Regions from separate parts of the Ureibacillus sp. 179-F W5.1 NHS genome, predicted to be linked through region 2. Evidence: predicted binding sites of a transcription regulator. Region 2 holds the regulator's gene; the other holds the start of a gene.
The links. Region 2 encodes NrdR, which represses ribonucleotide reductase genes. Its sites were predicted from a motif close to AACACNATATATNGTGTT; they were not measured.
Positions count from the first base shown of each region.

Region 1: the regulator NrdR is predicted to act here: its motif matches at 9,801-9,818, upstream of ACH0B5_RS07430 (vitamin B12-dependent ribonucleotide reductase).

Region 1 covers NZ_JBIQFG010000011.1:45,067-61,105, reverse strand. The annotation lists gene comGA (competence type IV pilus ATPase ComGA) at 1-526, shown strand, start outside; gene comGB (competence type IV pilus assembly protein ComGB) at 507-1,574, shown strand; gene comGC (competence type IV pilus major pilin ComGC) at 1,592-1,900, shown strand; gene ACH0B5_RS07475 (prepilin-type N-terminal cleavage/methylation domain-containing protein) at 1,931-2,368, shown strand; gene ACH0B5_RS07470 (hypothetical protein) at 2,358-2,675, shown strand; gene comGF (competence type IV pilus minor pilin ComGF) at 2,645-3,106, shown strand; gene ACH0B5_RS07460 (shikimate kinase) at 3,307-3,822, shown strand; glycine riboswitch at 3,951-4,044, shown strand; gene gcvT (glycine cleavage system aminomethyltransferase GcvT) at 4,237-5,340, shown strand; gene gcvPA (aminomethyl-transferring glycine dehydrogenase subunit GcvPA) at 5,365-6,711, shown strand; gene gcvPB (aminomethyl-transferring glycine dehydrogenase subunit GcvPB) at 6,704-8,173, shown strand; gene ACH0B5_RS07440 (rhodanese-like domain-containing protein) at 8,303-8,686, opposite strand; gene ACH0B5_RS07435 (lipoate--protein ligase family protein) at 8,783-9,625, shown strand; gene ACH0B5_RS07430 (vitamin B12-dependent ribonucleotide reductase) at 9,867-12,440, shown strand; gene ACH0B5_RS07425 (TSUP family transporter) at 12,512-13,276, opposite strand; gene ACH0B5_RS07420 (DUF1385 domain-containing protein) at 13,431-14,366, opposite strand; gene ACH0B5_RS07415 (hypothetical protein) at 14,499-14,951, shown strand; gene aroQ (type II 3-dehydroquinate dehydratase) at 14,986-15,414, shown strand; gene ACH0B5_RS07405 (M24 family metallopeptidase) at 15,430-16,039, shown strand, end outside.
Region 2 covers NZ_JBIQFG010000004.1:3,546-19,584, forward strand. The annotation lists gene mutM (bifunctional DNA-formamidopyrimidine glycosylase/DNA-(apurinic or apyrimidinic site) lyase) at 1-495, shown strand, start outside; gene coaE (dephospho-CoA kinase) at 511-1,107, shown strand; gene ACH0B5_RS03150 (glyceraldehyde-3-phosphate dehydrogenase) at 1,282-2,301, shown strand; gene nrdR (transcriptional regulator NrdR) at 2,474-2,944, shown strand; gene ACH0B5_RS03160 (replication initiation and membrane attachment family protein) at 2,963-4,336, shown strand; gene dnaI (primosomal protein DnaI) at 4,338-5,282, shown strand; gene thrS (threonine--tRNA ligase) at 5,677-7,608, shown strand; ribosomal protein L20 leader region at 7,802-7,949, shown strand; gene infC (translation initiation factor IF-3) at 8,046-8,552, shown strand; gene rpmI (50S ribosomal protein L35) at 8,584-8,784, shown strand; gene rplT (50S ribosomal protein L20) at 8,852-9,211, shown strand; gene ACH0B5_RS03190 (DUF1294 domain-containing protein) at 9,284-9,553, shown strand; gene ACH0B5_RS03195 (sigma-w pathway protein ysdB) at 9,827-10,219, opposite strand; gene ACH0B5_RS03200 (dUTP diphosphatase) at 10,312-10,794, shown strand; gene ACH0B5_RS03205 (M42 family metallopeptidase) at 10,900-11,988, shown strand; gene argF (ornithine carbamoyltransferase) at 12,284-13,249, shown strand; gene ACH0B5_RS03215 (CarD family transcriptional regulator) at 13,481-14,008, opposite strand; gene ACH0B5_RS03220 (MarR family winged helix-turn-helix transcriptional regulator) at 14,146-14,565, shown strand; gene sspI (small acid-soluble spore protein SspI) at 14,614-14,823, opposite strand; gene ACH0B5_RS03230 (GNAT family N-acetyltransferase) at 14,934-15,416, shown strand; gene ACH0B5_RS03235 (TrmH family RNA methyltransferase) at 15,524-16,039, shown strand, end outside.

The sequences.
Region 1 (16,039 bases), on a different contig from region 2:
GAATTACACGAGCGAAACTCTTGCCCGTCACGTCATTTCTTTAGAAGATCCAGTTGAGAATAGTCAATCGAATTTATTGCAAATTCAAGTAAATGAAAGGGCAGGGGTAACCTATGCAGCCGGTTTAAAAGCAATATTACGTCACTCACCGGACGTCATCATGATTGGAGAAATTCGTGATCAGGAAACCGCAAAGATTGCAATTGAAGCTTCGTTAACGGGCCATTTAGTATTAAGTACCATTCATGCGAAGGATACAGTTAATTGCATATATCGATTGTTAGATTTAAATATATCGATTGAAGAAATTAGACAAGCTCTTATTGGAATTGTTGCTCAATGTTTGGTGGAAATAGGAACAGAGGAAAGGAAAGCGTTATATGAAATTTTAAGTGATTGTCATTTAGTTGAGGCGATAGCAGCGGTTATGCGGGGTGACAAGTATCAATTACCTAAACATGAGAAGTTATCCCACCAATTAGCTTCCTATGAGGTGAAGGATAGGCATGCAACCGTTACTACTTAAATTAAAGGAGTATCCTTATCTTCCCTCAAAAAAGAAGAAAGTCAAACAACTACCTGCATTTTTAAATCGGTTAAGTACGTTGCTGAATGAAGGTTACACATTTGCCGACTCCATTGATATGTTACTTCCTTACCATGTAGAAAATTTAGTTTATTGGAGGGCAATAATCTATGAAAAACTAAAAAATGGTGGGAAAGTTATCGACATATTAAAAAGTTTTCCCATACCGAATCATTACTTGATTACCCTTCAAATTGCTGAAGAAAGTGGAAACATTGCTGAAGTATTAAAAACAGTTTCGAAGCAGTTAGAATTTACATATCAAATGAGGAAAAAAGTAGTGAAACTGTTAAGCTATCCAATATTTTTATCCGTTGTTCTCATGATGATCTTTATCGCTTTCCGTACGTATTTTTTACCAAGTATTACGGAAATCATTCGTTCTCGATCAAAGGAAGTAAGCGGAATGGTTAGTATTTCAAATCTTTTTCTCCATCTCCCAGATATACTCTTTATTATTTCCTCCAGTTGTTTCATCCTTTTTCTAATATTCTTCGTTCATTTAAAAAGGAAAGCAATATCCGAACGAATCAATATTTTATTAAAACTTCCAGTTGTAAATTACTTTTTCAAGTTGCAATTAACGATACGAATATCGAAAACCCTAGGAGAACTACTTGTTAGTGGTATTTCACTACAACAAGCATTAGACATTTTACAAAATCAACAATTAAATCAAACGATTGCTTATGTAGCGAGGGAGCTAGAAAGACAAGTCATCTATGGTGAATTACTATCAAATGCAGTCTCTATATTAGCTTGGTTCTCACCGAAGTTTGAAGAATTTATAAAACACGGAGAAAAAAGCGGTTATTTAGGTCGAGAATTGCTCATTTACTGTGATTTATTGGAAGAAAAACTGCAAACGAACATTCAATTCATTATTGCTATTGTACAACCATGTTTTTTCATCCTTATTGCAGTATGTATTATCGCTGCCTATTTAAGTATTTTATTACCAATGTATGAATTAATTGAATTGATTTAAAAGGAGTGATGGTTTTGATTTTAAAAAGACAAGACGGGTTTACTCTTATAGAGATGCTTATAGTTTTGTTAATTATTTCCATTTTAATATTGATTACAATTCCAAATGTAACAAAACATTTTTCTTCAATAGATCAAAAGGGGTGCGATGCCTTTGTCAAAATGGTTCAAGGACAAGTTGAAGCATACAAAATTGATTACCATGACATTCCTACTTTAAGTGAATTAGTCGAGAAGGATTATATAAATGAAGGTGAAACTTCCTGTCCGAATGGAGCAGAAATCCAAATACAAAGCGATGGGAAAGTTGTAGTGAAAGGAGAATAGCGAATTGAATAAATGCTCTTGATGAAACATATGAAAAACGATCAAGGATTTAGTTTAATTGAAATGTTATTGGTCCTATTCATTGTAATTGTTGTAAGTTCTATTGTTTATAAAGTAACGTATACCATCTCAGAAAAACAGGCTGTTGAGCAATTTTTTAACCAAGTTCAGTTGGATATTCAACGGATGCAAGCCCTTGCGATAGAGGAAAAGAAAACAATCAATGTATTGTTTAGTGATAATAATACGTATAAAGCCTACTACAGCCTTGATGGTAAAAAAATTTTTGAGAGGTCCTTTCCATCAATTGTTCAATTAAACATATATAGTAATCTTAAAAATATAGTGATTTATCCTAATGGTGAAGTAGTGAATTTTGGCAAAATTATTTTTTATACCCCCTTTGGAGAAAGACAATTAATAGTAAATATACAAAAAGGACGGATGAGGATAGTTGATGCTAAATAATAAAGGAATATCCTTCGCTGAAACTTTACTAACTGCCGTCATTCTATTCATCCTTGCCGGTACTCTTATTCCTTTTACTTACCATTTAAAAGAAACTTTATATAACCAAAAATTAGAATTACACGCTTCTGAAACGGCATTGGAAGTGGCGAAAAGACTTCAAACGGAATCATTAAAAAGTGGCAAGAAAACAATTGAACAAATCGATTACCATTGGACATACGACGGCCAAAAAATTTGTGTAACATATCGTAATGGGGATGATGAAAAGATAAAATGTATCGGGCGAAAAGAAGAAATTTATTAAATAATAAAGGGTTTACTTTACTAGAAGCATTATTTCAATTTGTCGTGTTCATTTTATTAGCAGCTATCCTTATGATGGTTGTTTCATGGTTAAATCAAATGAATCATTCGTTATTAACCGATGATGATGTAACGTGGGAATTATTTGTGCAAGATGTTCAACAGTTATTTTCAAATGTAGATGAGATAACTGTTAAAGAGAAATCAGAGCTAATTGAAATTGCTTATGTAGATTCAGTAGATCGAAAGCAAATCGACCGATACGGTGATGTAATAAGACTAAAAACAAATGATAAAGGTTATGTACCGTTATTAATCGGTATTCAAAAGGTTCAGTTTAGAATTCAAGGAGATTTTTTGACAATATATGTTGAATTTCAGGATAGTGTAGTAAAGGAGAGAACCTTCTTTGTTCAAAAAAATTACCAATGACAGAGGTGGTACTTTCGCGTTAGCTATCATGTTACTTTTTGTCACTACTTCCTTTATAACTTATTATTGTATTTCATATGAATCACAAATAAAAACATATAATTCGTTGGAATTAGCCAATGTTCATGCTACGATAAACCTACTAGAGAAAATTGGTAGTAAGTAGTAGACAGATTTTTGGTTGTAAAGAAGGTGATAGCATGCGAAAAATATACTTAGTAGGCTTCATGGGATGTGGGAAAAGCGCTATCGGTCGAAGATTAAGCTATTTTTTAAGAATGCCGTATTATGACATGGATCATGAAATAGTTCGACAACAGGGGATGTCGATTCCAGAAATATTTGAAAAATATGGTGAGGCGCATTTTCGAGCGTTGGAAACCGAGTTCCTTCGTAATTTTCGAGATGAAGCATGTATTATATCGACAGGTGGAGGAGTTGCCATAAACGAGGAAAATCGGAAAATCATGCGCCATACAGGGCTCGTCTTTTTTTTAGATGCCACGTTTGAAGATATTTATATTCGAATTAAAAATGATAAAAATCGTCCAATTGTACAACGTTCCACAAAACAAGAGCTGGAACAGTTGTATCAGACGAGAAGAAAGTTTTATCGGGCGGCAGGTCATATTCGAGTCTTGACGGAAGGTCGTACCCTACGTCAAATTGTAGAGTATATTGCTTTTCAAGTGAATCGATTAAAAGGTGAACAATAAATTAGAATGTTTGTTGAATGTTCGTTTTTACATTAAATTTAAAAAAAGATTGCCATTCTATAGCGTTCAATGTTAGGATATAGCCAAGAGTTGTCATATTTGTACATTGAATAATGAAATATGGGCGGATGATTGTGCGGGGAGAGAACGTGAATAGCGTCGCCGAAGGAGCAAGTAGTCACGGACTATGAATCTCTCAGGCAAAAAGACTCGTACAGGACGCATCTCTGGAGAGCGCTGTATATGTTCATTTTTGTTACAGCCACCAAAGGGGAAAGCCAAAGGAGAGTAGACTTGTCTATTACTGAATTTGGTGTAACTTTCAGGTGCAAGGACAGGGGATTCCTCAAATTGATGAGGGATTCGTCTGTCTTTTTTTGTTCAAAAACGTTGAAACTCTAAGGAGGATATGCAATGGGGAATGAATTAAAACGAACACCGTTATTCCATGAATATGCCAAATACGGTGGGAAAACAATTGATTTTGGCGGTTGGGAATTACCTGTACAATTTTCTTCTATAAAGGAAGAGCATGATGCAGTCAGAAATCGCGCGGGCCTTTTCGATGTATCCCATATGGGTGAGATTTTAGTAGAAGGAAAAGATGCGCTCAAGTTTTTACAAAATCTATTAACAAATGATATTTCAAAAATTGCCATTGGTGGCGCCCAGTACAATGCGATGTGTTATGAAACTGGTGGAGTCGTTGACGATCTGCTTGTTTATCGATTGGAAGAAAACCGTTATTTATTATGTGTCAATGCAGCCAATATTGAAAAAGATTTTGAATGGATGCAACAACATGTCCTTGGGGATGTAACGGTCATCAATCAATCTGATGACTACGCTCAAATTGCATTACAAGGTCCACTTGCCGAAGAAGTTCTTCAAACATTAACAGAAGTAGACTTAAAAGAGATTAAATATTTCAAATTCCAACAAGATGTCAATATTTCTGGAAATTTAGTATTAGTTTCTCGTACTGGTTACACAGGAGAGGACGGCTTTGAGATTTACGGTGAACCGACGGCGGTTATTAACCTTTGGAATGCAATTTTAGAAGCTGGAAAAGAAAAGGGTGTTGTTCCCGCTGGTTTAGGTGCCCGAGATACGTTACGTTTTGAGGCGTGCCTACCTTTATATGGTCAAGAACTTTCGAAAGACATTTCTCCTTTAGAAGCGGGAATTGGATTTGCAGTGAAACTTCAAAAGGAATCGGACTTTATCGGCAAAGAAGCGTTAGTTGCTCAAAAAGAAAACGGCTTATCACGAAAAATCATTGGCATTGAAATGATGGACAAAGGAATTCCTCGCCACGGTTATAAAGTGTTTAAAGATGGTGAAGAAATTGGCGAAGTCACAACAGGAACCCAGTCTCCTTTAACGAAACGAAATATCGGTTTAGTATTAATTGACTCAAAATTTGCTCAATTAGATACAGAATTGGAAATTGAAATTCGTAATAAACGATTACAAGCAAAAACGGTAGCAACACCTTTTTATAAACGTTCAAAATAAATCGAAAAGAGGGTTACTAATAAAATGAAACATCGTTATCTTCCTATGACGGAACAAGACAAAAAAGAAATGCTGGAGACGATTGGTGTCGAGAGTGTTGATGAATTATTTTCAGATATCCCTGAAAGCGTTCGTTTTAAAGGGTACTACAATATTAAAGAAGCGAAATCAGAATCTTCCTTATTAAAAGAATTAAAACAACTTGCTGCGAAAAATGAAGATACAGAGTCTAATGTCTCCTTTTTAGGGGCAGGGATTTACAATCACTACAAACCGGTGATTGTTGACCATGTTATTTCTCGTTCAGAGTTTTATACAGCTTATACACCTTATCAACCGGAAATTTCGCAAGGGGAGCTTCAAGCAATCTTTGAATTTCAAACGATGATTGCGGAGTTAACGGGAATGGATTTAGCCAATTCATCGATGTATGACGGGGGAACTTCTTTAGCGGAAGCAGGGATGCTGGCAGCTGGTCATACTCGACGAAAAAAATTACTTGTTTCCGATGCGATTCATCCTGAATACCGAGATGTTGTAGCAACTTATGCCTACGGTCAATCGATTGAAATTGTCACAGTTCCTACAAAAGACGGTGTGACGGATATGGATGCTTTAAAAACATTAATTGACGAAAATACTGCTGCTGTGATGGTTCAATATCCAAATTTCTTTGGTCAAATTGAAGATCTGAAAACAATGGGTGAATTAGTCCATGAAGCAAAAGGATTATTTATCGTTTCCAGTAACCCGCTTGCTTTAGGCGTTTTAACTCCTCCAGGTAAACTTGGTGCAGATATTACGGTAGGAGATGCACAAGTATTCGGTATTCCTGAAAGTTTTGGCGGTCCGTATTGTGGTTACTTTGCAACGACAACGAAGCTGATGCGTAAAGTTCCAGGTCGTCTAGTAGGAGAAACGGTGGATCAGGACGGACGCCGTGGTTATGTATTAACATTACAAGCCCGTGAACAACATATTCGTCGCGAAAAAGCAACGTCTAATATTTGTTCTAACCAAGCGTTACTTGCCCTTGCAGCTTCTGTAGCGATGACTGCCCTTGGTAAAAAGGGTGTGAAAGAAATGGCAAAACAAAATATTGTCAAAACTCGCTATGCGAAAAATGCCTTTGAAGCAGCTGGATTTACGATTCCATTCCAAGGTGCTCATTTTAACGAAATCGTAGTGAAAACAAAGAAACCGGTTTCGGAAATCAATCAATACCTTTTAGAAAAAGGGATTATTGGTGGTTTTGATTTAGGTCGTGTTTATCCAGAGTTGGAAAACCATGTTTTACTTGCTGTCACAGAATTACGTACAAAAGAAGAAATTGACGCATTAGTTGCAGAAATGGGGGCTTACAATGCATAACGAAAATCAATCACTCATTTTTGAATTATCGAAGGAAGGCCGAGTTGGCTATAGTTTACCAGAGTTAGATGTTCCTGAAGTGGATTTAGAAGAATTATTACCAGAAGGCTATGTTCGTGATGAAGCTCCTGAATTACCAGAAGTTTCAGAGCTTGATATAATGCGTCACTATACAGCATTATCTCGCCGTAACCACGGGGTTGATTCCGGATTTTATCCATTAGGTTCTTGTACGATGAAATATAATCCGAAAATAAACGAAAATGTTGCGAGACTTTCAGGTTTTGCGAACATTCACCCACTACAAGACGAATCAACAGTTCAAGGGGCAATGGAATTACTTTATGATCTTCAAACTTCATTAGTAGAAATTACAGGTATGGACGAAGTTACGTTACAACCTGCTGCCGGTGCCCATGGTGAATGGACGGCGCTTATGATGATTCGTGCTTTCCATGAAGCAAACGGAGAAGGACATCGTAATAAAGTCATTGTTCCTGACTCTGCCCACGGTACGAACCCTGCATCTGCAACAGTAGCTGGATTCGAAACGATTACGGTTAAGTCCAATGAAGATGGTTTAGTAGATTTAGAGGATTTACGTCGTGTCGTTGGGGAAGATACAGCAGCTTTAATGTTAACAAACCCAAATACATTAGGGTTGTTTGAAGAAAACATTATTGAAATGGCGGAAATTATCCATGGTGTTGGTGGGAAAGTGTACTATGATGGTGCTAACTTAAACGCTGTTATGAGTAAAGCTCGCCCAGGGGATATGGGCTTTGACTGTGTCCATTTAAACCTTCATAAAACATTTACAGGTCCCCATGGCGGCGGTGGACCAGGATCTGGTCCTGTCGGCGTAAAAGCGGACTTAATTCCGTTCTTACCAAAACCTGTGCTAGTGAAAAAAGAAGATGGAACATTCCATTTCGATTATAATCGACCACAATCTATTGGTCGTGTGAAACCGTATTACGGTAACTTTGGTATAAATGTTCGTGCTTATACGTATATTCGTACAATGGGTCCAGACGGCTTAAAGGCTGTGACTGAATATGCCGTATTAAATGCGAATTATATGATGCGTCGTTTAGAACCATATTTCGATCTACCGTACAACCGTCATTGTAAACATGAATTCGTCTTATCTGGACGTCGCCAAAAGAAACTAGGTGTTCGCACATTAGATATAGCGAAACGTCTCCTTGACTTTGGATACCATCCACCAACAATCTACTTCCCATTAAATGTGGAAGAGGGAATGATGATTGAACCGACGGAAACAGAATCGAAGGAAACGTTAGATGCATTTTGCGATGCGATGATTCAAATTGCGAAGGAAACGGAAGAAAATCCTTCCCTAGTACAAGAAGCACCTCATACAACGGTAATTAGCCGTTTAGATGAAACGCGTGCGGCACGTACTCCAATTCTTCGTTATACAAAAGTAGAAGCTTAAAATCTAATTAGTGTAGATCGAGTCATTTTAATGGCTCTCTACACTTTTTGTCGTGGTGTGCAAGTGACATTCTATAACGTTTGAAAGGGGACAGCTCAATGGCTTGAGCATGTCCCCTTTCATTATTGGTTAAGCTTTTGTTTTAATTTTACCAGTCCAAGTTTTGAAACCGCCTTGAAGCTGATAAAGTTGGTTATATCCTTTTTTCTTTAAAAATAAAGCAGCACGGGCGCTACGTCCGGAGTTTTGGCAGTATAAATATACTGGTAAATCAGGTCGGATTTCTTTATAACGTTGACGTAATTGTGTTGATGGAATATTACGAGCACCTAAAATATGACCTGCTTCAAATTCTTTTGCTTCCCGTACATCGATTAGTTGAGCTTTTCGATAGCCTTGGATAAATTGATCTTGATTTAAGTTTGACACTGCTTTCTTTAAACGCAGTGTATTGACTAGAACATATACGATGATAAGGCCTAGTATGATAGCAATTGTATAAAGTACAGTCACTGCTTTCTTTCTCCTTTCTTTCTACATATTCCATTATAAAAGAGAAAGTAGCGATAGTCCAATGAGTTTGTTAAAATGATAGTTATGTGTGAGGAGATGATAGGTTTGAAATCAAAATGGTATTTTATTAATTCAGGTCCATGCAGTCCTTCTTATAATATGGCATTGGATGAAGCTTTACTAGATTTCCATAGTGAAGGAGAAATTCCTCCTGTCATTAGATTTTATGAATGGAATCCAGCAACTCTATCAATCGGTTATTTCCAAAGTGCGAAGAAGGATGTTGATTTTGATGCTGTAAAGGCGCAAAATCTTGGCTTTGTTCGACGTCCTACTGGTGGACGAGCCGTTTTACATGAAAGTGAACTGACTTATAGTATTATCGTTACTGAACAATACCCCGAAATGCCTGCAGGGGTAACAGAAGCTTACCGGGTACTTAGTGAAGGCTTATTACTAGGCTTCCAAAACTTAGGGTTAGATGCTTACTTTAGTGTTCCTGATACAGAAGAAAAACTGGCTGATTTAAAAAAACCAAAAAGTGCTGTATGCTTTGATGCACCAAGCTGGTATGAACTTGTCGTAGAAGGGAAAAAGGTAGCAGGTAGTGCCCAAACACGTCAAAAAGGTGTCATTTTACAACACGGGGCTATATTATTAGATCTTGATGAAGAAAAATTGTTATCCCTCTTTAAATTTTCTTCACCAGAAATGAAAGAAAAAATGCGTGAAAAACTCCCTCAAAAGGCCGTAGCCATTAATCAATTAACAGATAAACAAATTACGATTCCACAATGTGTAGAAGCGTTTAAAAAAGGTTTTGAGCAAGCACTAGACATTGAATTAGTACCTTACGAATTATCGGACAAACAAAAGCAATATGTGAAAGAACTTGAACAAAAAAAATATTTAAATGATGAGTGGAACTTCAAAAAATAAAAGAGGAACGTATGTTTCTCTTTTCGGAAAAATTTTTTTATAGAGTTTAAACTATTGAATTTAAAGGGTTCAGGCAACTTTTAAAAAAATCAACCCCTTGCAACAATATTTGTTATGAGGTAATCTTTTCTAGTAAATAAATATTAACTACATCTAGTGTTGTTTATATTATTCGCATACAATATGTTGTATGTCTCTATCAATGTAAACAACACTAGATTTTATTAAGGGAGGCTGGCAGATGGTAATGTTAAGTGAAACGCATGCAACCATCCTCGTAGAACAACTAAATGAAGACATCAAGAATTTCCCACAAGTACATCCAATCACACCGGACATGCATATTACGCATAAGGGAGTATCAAGATTGGTTATGATTGACCGTTATTCCTTTAAGGATACGGAAAAGAAAACGTTAAAGCCTGGAGATTTTGTTGTATTAACTATTAAAGAAGATCCAAAGTTTCCTGCGCGCGGATTAGGGTTCATTCGTTCAATCGATGTGGAAGCAAAAAAAGCTGAAATATTAATTGAAGAAGAATACCGCCATGTATTAGACAATCCAATTGAACAAGAAACAGGCATCATTGTGCGTTCCTTAGACGTAATTGAAAAGCCTCTTGAAATTTATTACGAACAAATTGCAAAACGCAATGCGACTGGATTAGCTGCTGTTGAAGAAACAGAAGAAAATAAACAAAAATGGTTTGAAAAGTTTTATGAACAGCTTGCTTCATTAAAATTTATTCCTGCTGGTCGTGTATTGTATGGAGCAGGTTCTCAAACAGATGTTACATTCTTTAACTGTTACGTAATGCCTTTCGTACCAGATAGTCGTGAAGGTATTAGTGATCATCGAAAACAAGTAATGGAAATTATGAGCCGTGGTGGTGGCGTTGGTACAAATGGTTCAACATTACGTCCACGTAACACATTAGCCCGAGGTGTAAACGGTAAATCAAGCGGATCCGTATCGTGGCTTGATGATATTGCTAAGCTTACGCATCTTGTAGAGCAAGGTGGTAGCCGTCGTGGGGCGCAAATGATTATGTTAGCCGATTGGCATCCAGATATTGTGGAATTCATTATTTCAAAAATGCAAAACCCACGTATTCTTCGTTACTTAATTGAAAATACAGAAGATGAGTTAATTGCTTCATTAGCAAAGGAAAAGTTGAAATTCAAACCTTTAACACAACAAGAGGAAGCGATGTACCAAGGTATTGTAAACTATAAAGCAATTCCTGGTCTTGGCGGTTTCAACGAAGCGATTATAAAAGAAGCAGAAAGTAAATTACGTGATGGTGGAACTTATAGCGTTCATAATCCGGAATTTTTAACAGGTGCTAATATTTCGGTTACTTTAACAAAAGAATTCATGGAAGCAGTTGAACATGACGCTGATTATGAATTACGATTCCCAGATGTTGCGAACTACACTCCAGAAGAAATGGCTATTTACAACGAAAAATGGCATGAAGTAGGGGACGTACGTGAATGGGAAGCAATGGGTTACGGAGTTCGTACTTATCGAACAATTAAAGCTCGAGAACTGTGGAACTTAATTAATATTTGTGCTACATATGCTGCGGAACCGGGTATTTTCTTTATCGATAATGCGAACGACATGACGAACGCTCGTGCCTATGGTCAAAAAGTGGTTGCAACAAACCCATGTGGAGAACAACCCCTTGCACCATACTCAGTATGTAATTTAGCTGCTGTCAATTTAGCTCAATTTGCCAATATAGAAACAAAAACAGTTAATTACGATGCACTACGGGAAACCGTTCGTATCGGAGTACGTATGCAAGATAACGTCATTAATGCGACACCTTACTTCTTAGAACCAAACCGTAAACAAGCGTTAGGTGAACGTCGAGTAGGTCTTGGAGTAATGGGTCTTGCCGATTTATTAATTTATTGTGAAAAAGAGTATGGCTCTCCTGAAGGCAATGAATTAGTAGATAAAATCTTTGAAACGATTGCTGTAACAGCTTATGAAACATCTATCGAACTTGGTAAAGAACGTGGTAGCTTCCCATTCTTACAAGGTGAAACAGAAGAAGAAACGAAACGTTTAAGAGAAGCCTTCATTAACACTGGTTATATGAAGAAAATGCCTGAACATGTTCGACAAGGAGTGCTTGAAAATGGTATTCGTAATTCCCACTTATTAACGGTTGCTCCAACAGGATCTACTGGTACGATGGTTGGGGTTGCAACGGGATTAGAACCATACTTCTCCTTCACTTACTACCGTTCTGGTCGTCTTGGTAAGTTCATTGAAGTAAAAGCTGAAATTGTGCAAGATTATTTAAATAATCATCCAGAAGCAGATGAAAACAATTTACCACATTGGTTTATTTCATCGATGGAGTTAACGCCTGAAGCCCATGCGGATGTACAATGTGTTATCCAACGTTGGGTAGATTCATCGATTTCTAAAACAGTAAACGCACCAAAAGGCTACACAGTAGAGCAAGTACAAAAAGTGTACGAACGTCTATACAAAGGTGGAGCAAAAGGTGGAACGGTTTACGTAGATGGTAGCCGTGATTCACAAGTACTTACATTAAAAGCAGAATCATCCCATGATGAGCAATTAGCCTTTGATGAAGTATTGGAAGAGAAAGTCGTTGAAAAACAACCCGTTGTATTAGTGGATACAATTGCCCCTCTTACTACTACAAACGTTACAATCGGTTCCGAAGTAGGGAATACTTGTCCTGTTTGTCGTCAAGGAACAGTAGAAGAATTAGGTGGTTGTAACACATGTACAAGCTGTGGTGCCCAGTTGAAATGTGGACTATAAAAAATAGCGTAAAATAAAATAACCGGAAGCAAAACGTCAAGAGTTTTGTTTCCGGTTTTTTATATCAACAATTATGCTTGAAAATAATCATAAATATTTTTCATTATTAAAACAATCGTCATGACAATGAATAACATTCGAACAAAACTTGTCCCTTTCTTTAAAGCGAATTTCGTTCCGAAGAAGGCGCCGACGATCATCGATAACCCCATGATGATTCCATACGTAAAAACAACCTCTCCTAAAATTAAAAACATAATGAGTGCGGCTATATTACTCATAAAATTTAATACTTTTGCATTTCCAGCCGCTTCTAAAAAATCAAACCCCATAATCAAAAAGACAAAAATAATGAAAGAACCTGTCCCAGGGCCAAAAAATCCATCATAAAATGCTAATAGTACAAGGCTAGAAAAAAAGAGAATACCCCGTTTCCACTTTAACGGTTTTCTTTCTGCTAATTGTCCCCAATTTTTCTTTGCTAACGTGTAAATTAATACGACAATGAGCATAACGATAATTAAAGGTCTTAATAGTTCGGAATCCATTAAATGGACAGTCCAAGCTCCAATCATAGAAAAAATGAAGATGAGGGGTAAAATGGGGCCGATTAGCTTCATATCAATTTTACCAGCTTTAAAAAATGTTAAAGAGCTAGTTAAATTGCCCATCGAGGCAGCTAATTTGTTCGTTGCAATCGCAGCGGATGGGGGAAGACCAACAGATAGAAGGGCAGGTAAAGTAATTAAACCACCACCGCCTACAGTGGCATTAATAAATGCGCCGACAAAACCAAAGAAGGAGAGAACGAATACTTTCACGATATCTAATTCCATTTTACAAAACTCCTCATTATGTATTATGAAAATGGTATCGGATTTGTCGAAAAATGTAAATAGGTCCTTGATTGTTTCACGTTAACTTCTTTCATCATAAAAACCTTGCAAAAGATAACTTTTGCAAGGTTAATTAACAGATGTCTATATTCGATTAATCGTGATGCAATTCCATAGCCAATTCCGGGTTTTTCTCGACTTCATGTAATTTTTTAAATGAAGCAATAGCAACCTCGACCATTTCATCCTTTGGCTCCTTTGTAGTTAATAATTGAAGCCATAATCCAGGGTAACCGAGGTATTTTAATACTGGAATACCTCTTACTGCATTCGTTGCTTGAAGCACTTCAAAGGATATCCCGAGTACAACTGGAATTAATAAAATACGAACTACGACCCGTAACCATAATGGATCGGTAGGGAAGAAAAAGTACACGAACATTCCGATAATGACGGTAAATAAAATAAAACTTGATCCGCACCGGTAATGGAGTCGTGATTGCTTTTGAACATTTTCTACTGTCAACTCTAAACCTGATTCATAACAGTTGATCACTTTATGTTCCGCACCGTGATATTGAAAAACCCGCTTAATGATCGGAGTCATCGATACTATGTATAAATAGCCTAAAAGTAAAATTAGTTTAAAAAGGGTTTCCAAAAAAATTTGAGGAAACTTACCCGATATCCAAGGTGAAAATAATTCTGCAATAAAGACTGGAACTAATGTAAAAACAAATTTACCAAATAAAAAGGAAATGACACCAACAACAGCAACACCTAATATCATTTGCAATTTCGATGTTTCTGGTTCGTTTTCTTCTTCTTCTCCCGGATTAATGTCATATCGATCACTTGAAAATTGTAGATGCTTTGCACCTAAACCGGATGATTCAATAAGAGCAATTACACCTCGAACAAAGGGGATTTTTTTTAACTTTTGGAACAAAGGTTTCTTTGGTTTTTTAGCATAATAATATTCAATACTATCGTCATTACGACGGATTGCTGTTACAGTATGTTCTTTCCCGCCGAACATGACGCCTTCTAAAAGGGCTTGCCCACCATAAACCGGTGCTTCATTACTCAAACTTCTACACCACTCTCTCAATTTTTAAAACTAGTATCATTTATTGTACTAAATTTTTCCCAAAAGCACTATGTTTTACGCATACGAATTTTGTGAATGGGGGAAACTAAGGAGAAAAAAAGAGGTGTTCATATGGTTTATTTGGCAATTTTCACAAGTCTATTTGCTTCATTATTACTTGCTCTAACATTGAAATTATTATCCCTTTTTCATTTCATCAAATGGAGTCCAGTTGGCTATACAACAAGGTTAGATATATTAACGGAAAGTCATTGGACCGTTCAATGGCTTATTTTAATCATTGTCATCTTTTGTATTATTTTAATTTTTTATTTCATCATGCAATTCGTTCAAATGGTTCCACCTTTTTTCTCTTCTCTGATCATTGGTGCAATTTTTGCCCTTATTTGTGAGTGGATTATTTTTGATTTACCTGCAGAACTTTCATCCTTTAAAAAATTATCAATTCCATTTATGGTGACACTTATCATTACGGCCCGATTTGTTTTTGAAACGGCTATGTTTCATTATAAAGCTGAAAATGAACGAAATAAGTTGCCGTATAAAGACACTATGATAAAATAAAAGTGGTAATTTCCGTTAAAAGAGGAGAATGTCGATGAAGGTATTAATCTTAAATGGACCGAATTTAAATCGATTAGGGAAGCGTGAACCGGAGATTTATGGCAGTGAAACATTGGATGATGTTAAGCTGAAATGTCAAAATCTTGCGACGCAATTCAATGCTACAATTGATTTTCGGCAATCGAACCATGAAGGGGAATTAATTGATTGGATTCATGAAGCGGAGGACGGAAATGTGGATGGCATTGTGTTTAATCCGGGAGCTTATACCCATACAAGTATCGCTCTTCGAGATGCAATTGCAGCCGTAAATGTGCCTGTCATTGAAGTGCACATTTCGAATATACATAAACGGGAATCGTTTCGTCATGAGTCAAAACTTGCTGCAGAATGTGTTGGTCAAATTTGTGGTCTAGGAACTTTTGGTTATCAATTAGCACTTAGAAAGTTTCTAGAACAATAAAGGGAGGAAAATGGGATGATAAAATTAGAGAAATTACGTAAAGCATTAGTAGAAAATAATGTGGATGGTTTATTAATTACAAACGACTACAATCGTCGTTATATGACAGGTTTTACCGGCACTTCTGGAGTAGCCATTGTGACAAAAGATGATGCAGTTTTTATAACAGACTTCCGTTATACAGAACAAGCAAAAAATCAAGTCCAGCATTTCCGAATCGTACAACATGAAAGTGTTCTTTATAAAGAAGTAGCTACACAAGTAGAAAAAATGGGTATTAAAACGTTAGGTTTTGAGAAAGATACGATGACTTACGGGATGTTTGAAACTTATAAATCCCTAATAAACGCTGAATTAATACCGCTTTCTGGGTTAATTGAAAAAATTCGCTTGATTAAGACTGAACAAGAGATTAATATTATTAAGGTTGCATGTGAAATTGCTGACAATGCTTTTTCCCATATATTAGAATTCATTAAGCCAGGTGTAACTGAGCTTGAAGTATCGAATGAATTAGAATTTTTCATGCGAAAACAAGGCGCAACTGCATCATCTTTTGACACAATTGTTGCTAGTGGTGTGCGCAGCGCATTACCCCATGGTGTAGCAACAGAGAAGGTCATTG
Region 2 (16,039 bases):
TCAGATATACGCCGATTTGGTGAAATGCGATTTATGACAAAAATTGAGGAGCATCCCCCCCTTCTTCAAATGGCACCGGAACCATTTGAAGATGATGCTTGTGATTACTTTCTAAATAAATGTGAGCTTCCAAAGTATCAAAATAAGCCGATCAAAGAAGTAATCATGGATGGCCAAGTGATTTCAGGGTGTGGCAATATTTATGCAACGGAATCATTATTTAAAATGGGGATCCATCCGGCTAGGAAGACGAATCGCATTAGTAGAAAAAGAAAAATAGAATTATTTGAAGTGATCCGCGCCATTTTACTAGAAAGTATCGAAAGGGGCGGTTCAACGATTTCAGATTATCGTAATATAAATGGGGAAGCAGGTAGTATGCAACATCGCTTAAAAATGTATGGGAAGAAAAATTGTCCTACCTGTGGCACGTTAACAAAATCGTTGGTCATTGGGGGTCGTACTTCGGTCTTTTGTCCAAAATGCCAACATTAAAAGGTGTGTTGAGAAATGATTATTGGATTAACTGGAAGTATTGCTAGTGGAAAAAGTACGGTTGCAAAGATGTTGAAAGATTATGGTCTTCCAATTGTCGATGCCGATTTAGTAGCAAGAGTAGTTGTTGAACCGGGAACACCGACATTACAAAAAATAGTGGAAGCCTTTGGTGAGGTCGCGTTAACGGAAGATGGGGCGATGAATCGTCAAAAAATCGGAGAAATGATTTTCAATGATGAAGAACAACGTAAACGATTGAATCGTATAATTCATCCTGCAATACGTCAAGAAATGTTGCGTCAGAGAGATGAACATATCGCAAAGGGTGCCCAAACGGTTATTATGGATATTCCATTGTTATTCGAAAGTAAACTTCAACATTTTGTAGATAAAATTTTAGTTGTCTCAGTTACGGAAGACACACAGCTAAAACGATTAATGGAGCGAAATCAGTTAAGTGAACAGGAAGCAACCGCACGCATTTCGAGCCAATTACCTTTATCGGTAAAAGAACAAGGTGCTGATGCGGTGATTAATAATAATGGCACAATCGAAGAAACGGCGGAACAATTACAACGTATTTTACGCAATTGGGAAGTCATTGAATAAAAGAACTTTAAAAGACTTGGTTTTATACCCAAGTCTTTTTTATTTATTATTTTCAGAAAATAGAAATTTTTTAAATCTACAAGAAATATGTTCACCTTTTTATTAAATGTGCTATACTAATTATGAGAAAAAGATAACCTTATTAAAACGTAAATACAGGGGGATATATATATAATGACAGTTTCTATTGCTATTAATGGCTTTGGCCGTATTGGACGCATGGTTTTCCGCCAAGCAATTGTACAAGATGAATTTAATGTTGTAGCGATCAATGCGAGCTACCCATCTGAAACGTTAGCACATTTAATTAAGTATGACACAAATCATGGCAAATTTGAAGGTACTGTTGAAACTGAAGAAAACGCTTTAATTGTTAATGGCAAACGAGTTCAACTTATTAGTGAGCGCGATCCTATTAAATTACCTTGGAAACAACTCGGTGTTGATATCGTTATTGAAGCGACAGGGAAGTTTAACGACCGTGATAAAGCTGCGATGCATTTAGAAGCAGGTGCAAAAAAAGTCATTTTAACTGCTCCAGGTAAAAATGAAGATATTACAGTTGTAATGGGTGTAAATGATGACTTGTTAGATATGGATCAACATGATGTTATTTCTAACGCATCTTGTACAACAAACTGTTTAGCTCCTGTAGCGAAAGTGTTAAACGATACATTTGGTATTGAAAGCGGGTTAATGACGACTGTTCACGCTTATACAAATGATCAAAAAAATATCGACAATCCACATAAAGATTTACGCCGTGCCCGCGCATGTGCTGAATCGATCATTCCAACTTCAACAGGTGCTGCAAAAGCTCTATCTTTAGTGTTACCAGAGTTAAAAGGGAAATTACATGGTATGGCGTTACGTGTACCGACATCAAACGTTTCTCTTGTAGACCTTGTTGTTGATTTGAAAAAGGATGTCACAATTGAAGATGTAAACAACGCATTCAAAGCTGCAGCTGAAGGCCCATTAAAAGGAATTTTAAATTTCACGATGGAACCTTTAGTTTCAACTGATTATAATACAACGACTTATTCTTCAACAGTTGATGGTCCATTAACAATGGTAATGGGTAGTCGCAAAGTGAAAGTACTTGCTTGGTACGATAATGAGTGGGGTTACTCAGCACGTGTTGTTGATTTAACAAAGAAAATTGCAAAAGCTTTAGAAGTAGTAGTAGCTTAATTAAACCAATTAGTTGAGATAGGATAGGAGTCAATGCTCCTATCCCTTTTTTTATTTGTCAAAATATATTAAAATGTAGTTTTGCATACACAAAGAAGAGCTATTTTTCTAGAACAACTAGATTTGTTATAATAAGATTACTAATTAAAAGTGAGACGGGAGAAAAATTTTTATGAGATGTCCAGATTGTCAATATAATGGAACAAGGGTAGTGGATTCAAGGCCAGTAGATGACAATAAAGAAATTCGCCGAAGACGTGAGTGTGAGTCTTGTGGCTTTCGTTTTACAACCTTTGAAAAAATCGAGGAAACACCTTTAATTGTCGTTAAAAAGGATGGTTCCAGGGAAGAATTTAGTCGGGAAAAAGTATTGCGTGGTTTAATTCGAGCATGTGAAAAACGGCCGGTCGCTTTAGAAACGTTAGAGGGGATTGTCCTAACTATTGAAAAGGATTTAAGAAGAATAGGCAATTCGGAAGTCCGTTCGGAAGATGTAGGAGAAAAGGTCATGGATTTATTGGCACATGAGGATGAAGTCGCTTATGTTCGATTTGCCTCTGTTTATCGTCAATTTAAAGATATCAACGTCTTTATTTCTGAGTTGAAAGAATTGCTACATCGCCAAACGGATATAAAAAAATGAATGTGTGGAGGGAATTAAATGGTTCATTTGTATAAAGAAGTGCAGCCTACAGATCATTTTGAAATTAGTCTCCCTCAATTTCTTTCAACAAATGAACGCCAACTGTTAACATTATTTTATCAACCGTTGACAGGTCCTGAACCAATTAGTCTCTATTTAACTTTATGGGCAGAAGGGGAAGATTTACATACTACGCCTATGACCCATTATTATTTAATGAACGTTTTAAATATGTCTATTGGAAAAGTGTTTGAAGCACGTATTGCTTTAGAGGCGATCGGATTACTTCGTACATGGCGAAAGGATGAGGAAGATAGTCGCCATTTTATATACGAATTAATCCGACCCCTTGATGCCCATTCCTTTTTCCAAGACCCATTGTTATCGATGTTTTTATTTTCAAAAATTGGGGAACAGGCATATCGGAAATTGCGAAGACGTTTTATTAAACCGATGAATAAACAATCCTTTAAGGAAGTATCCCGTTCGTTTATGGATGTGTACAAGCCTGTCCATACGAATATACCAAAGGATGTAATAGAGGCAAATAGTAATAATCCAAATCAAAATTATCCTTTTTACTATGAGCAATTTGATTTTAATTTGTTAATGTCTGGTCTTTCAGAAAATCTGATTCCTTCCAGTAGTATTACTACGGATGTGAAGGAAGTGATAGCAAAACTGGCATTTTTATATCATTTATCCCCGTTGGATATGCAAAAGGTTGTGATTTTAGCATTGGATGATAATATGCAAGTTTCTCATGACCGATTAAAAAAGGCGGCAGCAGATTATTATAAATTAACTTTATCGAAGGAAGCGCCAAAGCTAGAGAAAACCTTTGTTCAAAGGGAACATCCAATGCCCGAAAAAATATCAAAGGAACAAGAGTTACAATTGTATTTGGAAACGACTCCACCCCTTCAAGTGTTAAAGGATATTAATAATGGGAAGGAACCTTTACCATCTTCGGTTCAATTGGCGGAAGATTTAATTGTGAAACATGGGATGCCCGTTGGTGTAGTCAATGTATTGTTGGAGTATGTTATGCTAACAACGGATATGAAGCTTCCTCGAAAATATGTTGAAAGAATTGCAGATCATTGGATGAGGAAAAATTTAAAGACTGCAAAAGAAGCGATGGAATTAGCTCGTACGGAACGGGATAAATATACGAAGTGGAAAAATGAAAACGACAATAAAACTCAAGTGGCTACTTCCGGCTATAAAAAGCAAGCGAGGGCAAGTAAAGAAATCATTCCGGAATGGTTTTACAAAAGGAATGAAGAAAATAGTGAAAACGAGCAACAAGAACAGAAAGCTATTGATTTTGAGCAAGAGCGTTTGAAAATATTAAAAAAACTTGGTGTACAAGATGGGCAGGTGAACTAACATCGAACCGATTAATCAATCATTAAAAAGAACAATTAAAGTACCGTCCTTTGAAGAACGATACAACCAAATTCGTCGTGAAATATTGGAAAACCGTGAGATTCAACAATTTCTAGCAGAAAATGATCAAATCGTAACGACAGATATGGTCGATAGAAGTTTACCTAAATTACAGGAATATATTAGTCAATCTATTGATTGTTGTCATTGTGGCAATACGGAAAATTGTACAAACTATTTAAAAGGCTTTGTACCAAAATTATATATTTCGCAAAATACGATAGATGTTCGTTATGAAAGATGTCAGCAAAAAATACTTGAAGATGAACGCCGGGAAGTTGAACAGATGATTTCTAGTATGCATATGCCAAAGGATGTATTAAGTGCAACATTGAAAGATTTACAAATTGATCATACGTCCCGTGTCAATATTGCCAATAAAGCGGCAGATTTTATTGCTCAATATAAAAGCACGAATGAACTGCCTACAAAAGGTTTTTACTTATATGGTCAGTTTGGTGTTGGAAAATCCTTTGTACTAGGTGCGATTGCTAACGAATTAGCAACATTAAAAATTCAATCCGTCGTCGTTTTCGTTCCTGAATTTTTACGGGAAATGAAAAATTCCATTCATGATCAATCGTTAAATGAAAAAGTGGATTATGTGAAACGGGCCCAAGTGCTCATGCTGGATGATATAGGTGCAGAAACATTATCCAGTTGGGCTAGAGATGAAATACTCGGTACCATTTTACATTATCGTATGAGTGAACAGCTCCCAACTTTCATTACTTCTAACTTTGACTATAAAGGCTTAGAACACCATTTAGCACAAAATTCCCGTGGTGACGTTGAAGTGATTAAAGCTGCCCGCATAATGGAACGTATTCGTGCTATTACAGTACCTATTGAAATGGGCGGAAAAAATCGTCGCCACGAAAATTAAAATATTCATCTTTCGTAGTTGCATTTTTGCGACTTCGGGCGTATACTTTCTTAATAATTAATCTAAATATGCAAGCTTTGAAAAGGACAACAAGTTTGTGAGACGACTTTTAGAGAGGGAAGCCTTGGCTGGGAGCTTCCTAGTACGACACATTCTTTACTACCTTGGAGCTTTAGCAGGGATAATCTGCTAACGTCAATCGGTACGTTAACCGACCTAGAGCTTCGTCTGAAACGTTTGTTTCGGAAGGAAGAAGGGTGGAACCACGAGCATACGCGTCGTCCCTTTACGAGGGATGGCGCTTTTTTTATTGAAAAAGGCTTTGTAAGTTCTAATTGTTTCCCTTTCAAAAAGCTGCAAATTTACCATATAAATCTTAAAGGAGAGAAACAACATGTCAGAAGTAATTCAATTAACTTTCCCTGATGGCGCCGTAAAGGAATTTTCGCGCGGTACTTCGACAGCGGATGTAGCTGGTTCGATTAGTCCAGGACTTAAAAAACAAGCTTTAGCTGGTAAATTAAACGGCACACTGATTGATTTAAAAACACCAATTGAAGAAGATGGTGCAATTGAAATTATTACACCAAAATCCGAGGAAGCATTGGAAATTTTGCGTCACTCCACTGCTCACTTAACAGCACAAGCATTGAAACGTTTATATCCTGGTATTAAATTAGGAATTGGTCCAGTCATTGAAGGTGGTTTTTACTATGATGTAGATTCGCCAGAGCCAATTTCTACAGAGGATTTCCCTAAAATTGAAAAGGAAATGAAAAAAATCATTTCTGAAAACATCGAAATTGAACGAAAAAATGTTTCTCGTGATGAAGCGCAAAAAATTTATGAAGAAGTTGGCGACGAATATAAATTAGAATTGTTAGAAGCTATTCCAGCGGATGAACAAGTGTCTATTTACTACCAAGGTGACTTTTTTGACCTTTGCCGAGGAATTCATGTACCGTCTACAGGAAAACTAAAAGAATTCAAATTATTATCGATAGCAGGTGCTTATTGGAGAGGAAACTCTGATAACAAAATGCTTCAACGAATTTACGGTACTGCTTTCTTCAACAAAGAAGATTTAAAACAACATCTTCAAATGTTAGAAGAAGCGAAAGAGCGTGATCACCGTAAAATTGGGAAAGAATTAGAATTATTTACACTATCTCAAACAGTAGGTCAAGGTTTACCTTTATGGTTACCAAATGGGGCAACGATTCGTCGAATTGTGGAACGCTATATTGTTGATAAAGAAGTAAGACTTGGTTACAAACATGTTTATACACCAGTATTAGGGTCTAAAAAACTATATGAAACTTCTGGCCACTGGGGTCATTATCAAGAAGATATGTTCCCACCGATGGAAATGGATAACGAAACATTAGTTTTACGTCCAATGAACTGTCCGCATCATATGATGGTATACAAATCTTCTATGCATTCATACCGTGAGTTGCCAATCCGTATTGCGGAGCTTGGTACAATGCATCGTTATGAATCATCAGGTGGATTATCTGGGCTGCAACGTGTGCGAGGAATGACTTTAAACGATTCTCATATTTTCGTTCGTCCAGACCAAATTAAAGAAGAGTTTAAAAAAGTTGTGGAATTAATTTTAGATGTCTATAAAGATTTCAATTTAACAAATTATAAATTCCGTTTATCCTACCGTGATCCTGCTGATACTGAAAAGTATTACGATGACGATGAGATGTGGGAAAAAGCGCAAAGTATGTTAAAAGAAGCGATGGATGATATGGGGCTAGAATATTATGAAGCGGAAGGCGAAGCGGCTTTCTATGGTCCTAAATTAGACGTTCAAGTGAAAACAGCAATCGGTAAAGATGAAACATTATCAACTGTTCAACTTGATTTCTTACAGCCAGAACGTTTCGACTTAACTTATGTTGGGGAAGATGGAAAACAACATCGTCCAGTTGTGATTCACCGTGGTGTTGTGTCAACAATGGAACGTTTCGTTGCCTTCTTAATCGAAGAATATAAAGGAGCATTCCCAACTTGGTTAGCACCAGTCCAAGTGGAAATTATTCCTGTATCCAATGAAGTTCACTTCGACTATGCAAAACAAATCGAAGAAAAACTGATGCAAGCCGGAATTCGAGTAGAAATGGATTACCGCGAAGAAAAACTTGGATATAAAATCCGTGAAGCTCAAATGAAGAAAATTCCTTACATGCTTGTATTAGGGGACAAAGAAATGGAAGCAGGAGACGTTAACATTCGTCGTTACGGCTCAAAAGATTCGGAAACTGTTTCCTTCGAAAGTTTCTTAGAAAGCATTAAAGCAGAAGCAGTAAAATAAATATATTGAAAGAGAATGGTTCAACTTTTTGGACCATTCTTTTTTATTATCTTTCAATCGGGAAATGTAAAAAGGTTATCGACAAAAAGTTCATCGTGTTGTAAAATCATAAAGGCAAATAAATCATGGATGAAATTTTGTTGACATCGTAAATCAACAATGATATGATTATTTAGGTTATGAATACAGTTTGTGGTTGAAGTAGAGGCTGCCCGCTTCTCACCTGAATGACGCAATTGCAGTTAACAGGTATTAACACGTTGAATTAATTACGCTGTCTTAGAGCGTATGTATATATAGCGGGCGGACATCTTCTGAAATGTCCGTCCTTTTTTTATGGACATACTTAGGAAGTGTACCGTTCAACCGGGCGTTTTTGCTCTTAATCTCATGTATTCGCGACACAACCTTGGAGGTGGATTCGTATTAGCAAAGACATGTATGTAAACGAAGGCATTCGCTCACGTGAACTTCGTGTAATCGACCATAATGGTGATCAGCTTGGAGTTAAAACTCGTAATGAAGCGTTAGAAATTGCCGCTCGTGCAAACTTGGATCTTGTCCTTGTGGCCCCTCAAGCTAAGCCACCAGTCGCACGTATCATGGACTATGGTAAGTTTAAGTTTGAACAGCAAAAGAAAGATCGTGAAATTCGTAAAAATCAAAAAGTCATCAATATGAAGGAAGTTCGTTTAAGTCCAACAATTGATGAGCATGATTTCCAAACGAAATTACGTAATGCAATTAAATTCCTAGAAAAGGGCGACAAAGTAAAATGTTCTTTACGTTTTAAAGGTCGTGCTATTACTCATAAGGAAATTGGGCAACGTGTTTTAGATCGTTTTGCTGAAGCTTGTGCCGAAGTATCGACGGTTGAACAAAAACCGAAGATGGAAGGCCGAAGCATGTTCTTAGTTCTTCAACCAAAGAACGAGAAAAAGTAATATTGACGAATAGTTTAGGAGGAAATTCGAAATGCCAAAAATGAAAACTCACCGTGGCGCTGCGAAGCGTTTCAAAAAAACGGGCAAAGGAAAATTAAAATTTGACCGTGCTTATGGTAGCCACTTATTCGCTAACAAATCTACAAAACAAAAACGTCACCTGCGTAAAGCAAAAGTTGCGTCATCTGGTGATTTCAAACGTATTAAATCTTTATTAACTTACATGAAATAATTTCGTTTATGTAATAAATGTACGTATTAAATTAAACATTCGGAAGAATTAGCAGGAGGTAATTAGTATGCCACGCGTAAAAGGCGGAACAGTAACGCGCAAGCGTCGTAAAAAAGTTTTAAAATTAGCCAAAGGTTATTTTGGTTCAAAACATACATTATATAAAGTAGCTAACCAAGCAGTAATGAAATCAGGTCAATATGCATATCGTGACCGTCGTCAAAAGAAACGTGATTTCCGTAAATTATGGATCACTCGTATTAACGCTGCTGCTCGTTTAAACGGTCTTTCTTACAGCCGTTTAATGCACGGTTTAAAAGTAGCTGGTATCGAAGTTAACCGTAAAATGTTAGCTGACTTAGCAGTAACTGACGCTCAAGCATTCGCTCAATTAGCAGAAGAAGCTAAAAAAGCAGTTGCGAAATAATTTTCCAATAAATGGCTGGTAGGACATCCTATCAGCCTTTTTATATATGTAAAAGGAAGGTGAGATGATCCGATGGAATTAGCATTAATATCATATATTGCCGTAATGTCAATCATCCTATGTATTTTCATGTATGTCGATAAGTCCAAGGCAAAAAAACATGAATGGCGCATTTCTGAAAAATCATTATTTACGTTAGCTATTCTAGGGGGAGCGTGTGGGGGCGTATTAGGAATGTATTTATTCCGCCATAAAACAAAACATAATTCCTTTGCCTTTGGATTTCCGTTAATAGCAGCTATACATATTTATATTGTTGTAAGGATTTTTACGATTTATTAATCAGTAGATATAGGTATGATGGGGTTATTTAATCACATTATAGAATGAGCAGGTGGAAAACAAATTTTGTTTAACTCTACCTGTTTTTATTTTATAAGAAGTTATCAATAAAAATAACGGATGTGCAACCTCTTTTTGAACGAATCGATAAAAAACGAATTGATGAGGAATTAGAAAAACTATATGCTCGTTCCAAACACTTTTAACAGAAAATATAGGATTGCCTTTCATGCATAGTTCATGTCATGTTAGACAATCCTTATTTTACTGTTGTTAAACATTTTGATCTTTCATTAACTGTTCAATAGGATTTTTCCAGTTTATTTTGGCTTTCGGGTAGCTCATTAAAATTTCTTTTTCTAAAAAGTAAAAGTCGTCCTTAGTTAAACCTTGAAGCTTCGTTACATCATGTACCCAAACAAATATGGACACAACCTCAAAGGCATCTTCAGTCGTTCCTAAATATTTCTCTCCCTCAAAAAGGGCACCTTTATAGGAAATGAAAAAGTTTTTTCGGACATTTTTAACATCATCATAGAAGTAATATTGCCCTTTTTCATAGGCTTCATCTAATTTACGTTTTGGATCGGTTAAGAAACGTACGCCTTTATAAAATATGTAAATGATTAGAATGATAATGAGCAGACGGAATAATAGAAGAGCCACGTAAAAGTCCCCCTTGTAAAGACATAGTTACTTCCTTTACGATTAAAGAGAACAATAAGTTTCATTTTTTAAAGAAAAAGAGGGATTTTTTTATGGAATTTAAAGAACTATTTGAAATGCAACGAGAGTTAGATGCATTCATCGAAAAAACGCAAAAGATTGATCGAGATGTTTTTAAGGAAAAAGGGCTCGCTTTAATGATTGAATTAGCGGAATTAGCGAATGAAACAAGATGTTTTAAATTTTGGAGTACAAAAGGTCCTTCTGAAAGAGATGTTATATTAGAGGAATTTGTCGATTCTATTCACTTTTTACTATCTTTAGGAATTGAAAAGGAATTATCATTAGATGCTTGGCCGGAAATTTCAATGAAACAAGATTTAACAGATTGGTTTTTACGCACACAAGATCAAATATTAACCTTTATTCACCAACCAAACATTGATCATTATCGAAGTGTATGGCAATGTTATGGTGTCTTAGCATATAATTTAGGTTTTACCCTTGATGATATTATTCAAGCCTATATAGCAAAAAACGAAAAAAATTATGAACGTCAGAAAAACGGGTATTAATGACCGTTATTTTTGAAAAACTTATAATTGTTTGGGAATTAATATTTCAACATTCGAAATATTAGAGGTATAATAAGGAAAAACACCTATTTAGGAGGCTGCAACATGTCCGAATTAGATCAAACATTAACTATGTTGAAAGAATTAACAGATGCAAATGGAATACCAGGGAATGAACGTGCCCCTCGCGAAGTAATGCGAAAATATATTGAACCATATGCAGATGAGATTGAAACAGACAATCTTGGAAGTTTAATTGCAAAAAAAGTTGGGGATGCCAATGGACCAAAAATTATGGTTGCCGGCCATTTAGATGAAATAGGTTTCATGGTTACTCAAATCGATGACAAGGGTTTTGTGAAATTTCAAACAGTTGGTGGCTGGTGGAGCCATGTGATGCTTTCTCAACGAGTAACAATTACAACTCGAAAAGGGGAAGAAATTATTGGGGTTATCGGTTCAAAGCCGCCTCATATTTTACCTGCTGACCAACGTAAAAAAGTAGTGGATATGAAAGAGTTATTTATCGATATCGGTGCAACTTCTAAGGAAGAGGCCCAAGGATGGGGAATTCGACCTGGCGATATGATTACGCCTTACTTTGAATTCAACGTAATGAAAAACGAAAAAATGTTATTGGCAAAAGCATGGGATAATCGTATCGGTTGTGCCATTGCCATCGATGTTTTAAAACAACTAAAAGATATTAAACATCCTAATGTTGTTTACGGTGTAGGAAATGTTCAAGAGGAAGTTGGGCTTCGCGGAGCAAAAACTTCTACCTTTAAAATTAAACCGGATATTGGGTTTGCTGTTGATGTCGGTGTAGCTGGAGATACGCCAGGTATTACACCGAAGGAATCTACATCGAAATTAGGTGATGGTCCTCAAATCATTATTTTCGATGCATCAATGGTAGGACATAAAGGACTTCGTGATTTTGTAGTTGATGTGGCAGAGGAAAACAACATTCCTTATCAATTTGATTCCACGCCAGGTGGTGGTACTGATGCTGGTTCCATCCATTTAACAGCAAATGGCGTTCCAGCTATGGCAATCGGAATAGCTTCTCGTTATATCCACTCCCATGCAGCGGTCATCCATCGTGATGATTATCACAATACAGTTAAATTACTTGTAGAAATCATTCGAAAATTAGATCGTGATACAGTTAATAAAATTATATTTGATTAATAAATAATGAAAGGGAAGGGCGAAAATGCTCTTCCTTTTTTCGTGTCTATAAATAAAAATCATGCATATATATGGTGGAGTATACTATTTTTTGATTCATCGTATAAATGAATATTTATAGAAAATATGGAGTGATAAATAAAAATTATTAACAATATATTATTTTTATACTATCAAAATGTATATTTATTATTGTTGGTATAGATGAAAATTATTATAAAAATACACTTGATTTAATAAATATGCATATGTATAATAAATTACATCATCCATTGTATAAGGGGCGGAGAAAACAATGAAATTATTAGAAGAGGTTCAATTGAAATTAGTTTCCAGTTTAAAAGGGAAAGATTTATTAACGTTGTTAGATTATACGAGCGAGGAAGTCCATGATCTAATTACATTAGCAAGCCAACTTAAAAAGATTACAAAGGCGGGCAAATGTCCAAAGTTATTAGAAGGTAAAACATTAGGCATGATCTTCGAGAAGCATTCCACGCGTACGCGTATTTCCTTTGAAGTCGGGATGAATCAACTTGGAGGAAAAGCAATGTTTATGCATTCCCGAGATTTACAAATCGGACGTGGGGAACCGATTTCTGATACAGGGTATGTATTATCCGGTTATCTTGATGGGGTGATGATTCGCGCGAATTCTCACGAAATGGTGAAGGAATTAGCAGACCATGCCTCTATTCCAATCATTAATGGTTTAACAGATTTATATCATCCTTGCCAAGCGTTAGCAGACTTAGAAACAATTATTGAGAATAAAGGTCATTTTAAAGGATTGAAAATTGCCTATGTAGGGGATGGTAATAACGTTGCCCATTCTTTAGTCGTTGCTGCAGCCCATGTTGGCATGGATATCGTTGTTGCAACTCCTGTCGGTTACGAACCTAATGAAGAAATTATCAAAAAGGCAAAACGCATTGCAAAAGAAAATGGCAGTCTTATTACCGTAACGAATGATCCAGTAGCAGCTGTAAAAAATGCTGATGTAGTTTATGCGGATGTGTGGACTAGTATGGGGCAAGAAGAGGAATCTGCTAAACGTTTAATAGATTTTAAAGGTTATCAAATTAACGACGAGTTAGTTGCCAATGCAAAACCAAATTATATGTTTTTACATTGTTTGCCAGCCCATCGTGACGAAGAAGTGACCGCATCCGTTATTGATGGTCCAAATTCTTATATTTATGAGCAAGCGGAAAATCGATTACATGCACAAAAAGCCGTATTAGCATCCATTTTAGCTTAAAAATGGGGAGCTTCCCCATTTTATGGACTTAAACGAGTAACATTTATTTTTTTACATTGTAGTAGGTGGGAATTGTCCCCACTTACTACAATTACGATGCTGATTTCAAGGTGGAAAAAAGTATCGCTACATAGGAATGGCAACTTGGGAGACGCTGAGTTGCCTTTATTTTTTTCCAAAAAAAACAGCGAAAAGAAAATTAGGCAATTTTCTTATCACTGGAATGCACAATTATTGATTGACAATCATTTCTAATTCATCAATCGGAATATTTAATATTTCTAGGATTTTTGTATGGATTTGTTCAATTGACATCTCTAAAGAGAGGGCCAATTCTGCAAATAAAATATTTTGAATAGACATTAATAGCTTTCGATCGTATTCAGGGAATTTCTTGTCGTTACATTCAAGTTCATATTTTTTTATCATTAAAGTTTTAATGATTTTTGCAATATCTTCACGATTCCCTTTTCTTGAAAGATTTGAATACGTTTGAGTACGATGGTTCGTTTTTTCAATCCATTCAATACCAGGTTGTGTAAATACATTTAAAATTGCATTTGCTTCTTCTTTATTCATAATTTCAAGCATGGAAATGGATTTATTATCTACGGGAGTGCAAATTTCTAACTTATTGTTATTGAGTGGATGTAGGACGTAGTAAGTTTTCGTAACACCGGAAAACGTTTTTTCACTGATGTCATCAATATGGCATAATCCGTGAGCAGAGTAGATGATGGTATCTCCAACCTTAAACATATGTTTTGCCCCCTTTTCATCGTCAACTTGGTTGACTAATTTTATTGTACGCTATTTCAAGAGAAATGTCAACTTAGTTGACAATTGAGTAGCCATTCAGTATATTTATTTTCGAATAGATGTACGGGGTGAGAATAGTGGATCATGAACAATTGGATTTATTGGAGTTAATTAGTGAATGTTATAATTCGATTCGAAAAAAAATAGAAGAAAGATGGAGTGAGATAAGCGATATTACCATTTCAAATTCTGAATGGTATATTATGATGAAAATATATAAAAAGCAGCCGACGATTTCTTCTGTTACAAAAAATGTTCGCATTTCGCGACAAGCAACCCATAAATTTATTAAAAAGCTAGAGTCAAAAGGGTTAGTTGAAACGCTGCCGGGAAATAATAATCGGGATAAATGTATTCAATTAACAAATATTGGGGAATTATGTGTAGAGAAATATATCGTATTAAAAAAAGAATTAGAAATGAACATTCGAGAAAAAATTGGTAATGAGAAATTTACGATTATAAAAGAAATTTTGCAAAGTGAGTGGGGAAATTAATAGAGGGCTGACAAAGTATCAAAGAAATGCTTTGTCAGCCTTATTGTTTTAATTCTGAAAAGCTTTTGAAAGTTTTTCTGTAAATGCTTCTTGCTCTGCTGCGCTAGATGATTTCCACCATTTTTCTAAAAATACACCAAGACCAGGTAATAAATGCTCATCACCACGTGAAATTGCATCTTCTACTGTATCACGGAATTCATTTGCACTATCACCTTTTACATTCGATGTAATGGCATCTCTAATTTGAAAATTCATTGCATTCGCCTCCTCAATGACTAGTCTGCTTCGTCTCGCTGAAACTATGCATAGTAAATTCATTTAGAATTGCTTAAATTAAACAAAAATAAATAAAAGGAGTAATTTTTATGGAAATTAAATTTTCAACAAATGTTCAAGAAATACGTGAAGTGATGCTCCAAGCCTTTGAGGAGTATCGTAATGACCCAGCACCTTCTAGTGCGTTAAAGGAAACGGAGCAATCTATTTCAGAAGAGTTGCAAAACGGCGCCTTTGCGTTAGTTGGATATGAAAACAATGTACCAGTTGCAGCCGTTCGCTTTCAATATGTAGAGGATCATGTTTATTTTTATCGTCTATCCGTAAGCCCTATGTGTCAAGGAAAGGGTTACGCAAAAAAATTGTTACATAAGATAGAAGAAATTACAGTTCAACATGGTTATAATAAAATTCAATGTAAAGTTCGGATGAGTGTACGAAGAAACATTCAACTTTATGAATCCATAGGGTATCAAATTTTAAATGAAGAGCTTATTACGAGACCAACAGGTGAACAATTTAAAATTGTAAATATGTTTAAAGAAGTTGCTTTAACCAAGTATCCTCTATAATAGATAGCAAGAACTTAATTCACGATGAAAACATTTTTTACACAGTCCTACTTTTCATGTAAAATTAGGCATTAGAAACAGAAGAAAAAGGCGGTAACTGTCAAATTATGAAACGTATTGAATCAACACAAAATGCCCTCGTAAAACATTGGAAAAAACTTGTCACGACCCGAAAAGAGCGAGAAAAAACAGGGGAGTTTATCGTAGAAGGTTTCCATCTAGTAGAGGAAGCGTTAAAAAATAAAGACCAAATTGTACAAATGATTGTCCGTGAAGGGGTAGACCTTCCTTTACTTTGGGAAACGGATAATGTCATGATCGTAGAAGTGACAGAAACTATTGCAAAAGAACTGGCTGAAACGGAAACTTCTCAAGGGGTATTTGCCCATTGTAAACAGCTAGAAGTCAAGTTAGAAGCAAAACAAAATTGGAGAAAAGTATTGCTCGTTGATGCGGTGCAAGATCCGGGGAATATCGGAACGATGATTCGTACAGCGGATGCTGCTGGCATCGATGGGGTCGTATTAGGAAAAGGGTGTGCGGATGCTTATAATCCAAAAACATTACGATCAGCCCAAGGTTCCCATTTTCATATTCCTGTCATTCGCGGCGAGCTAGCAGAA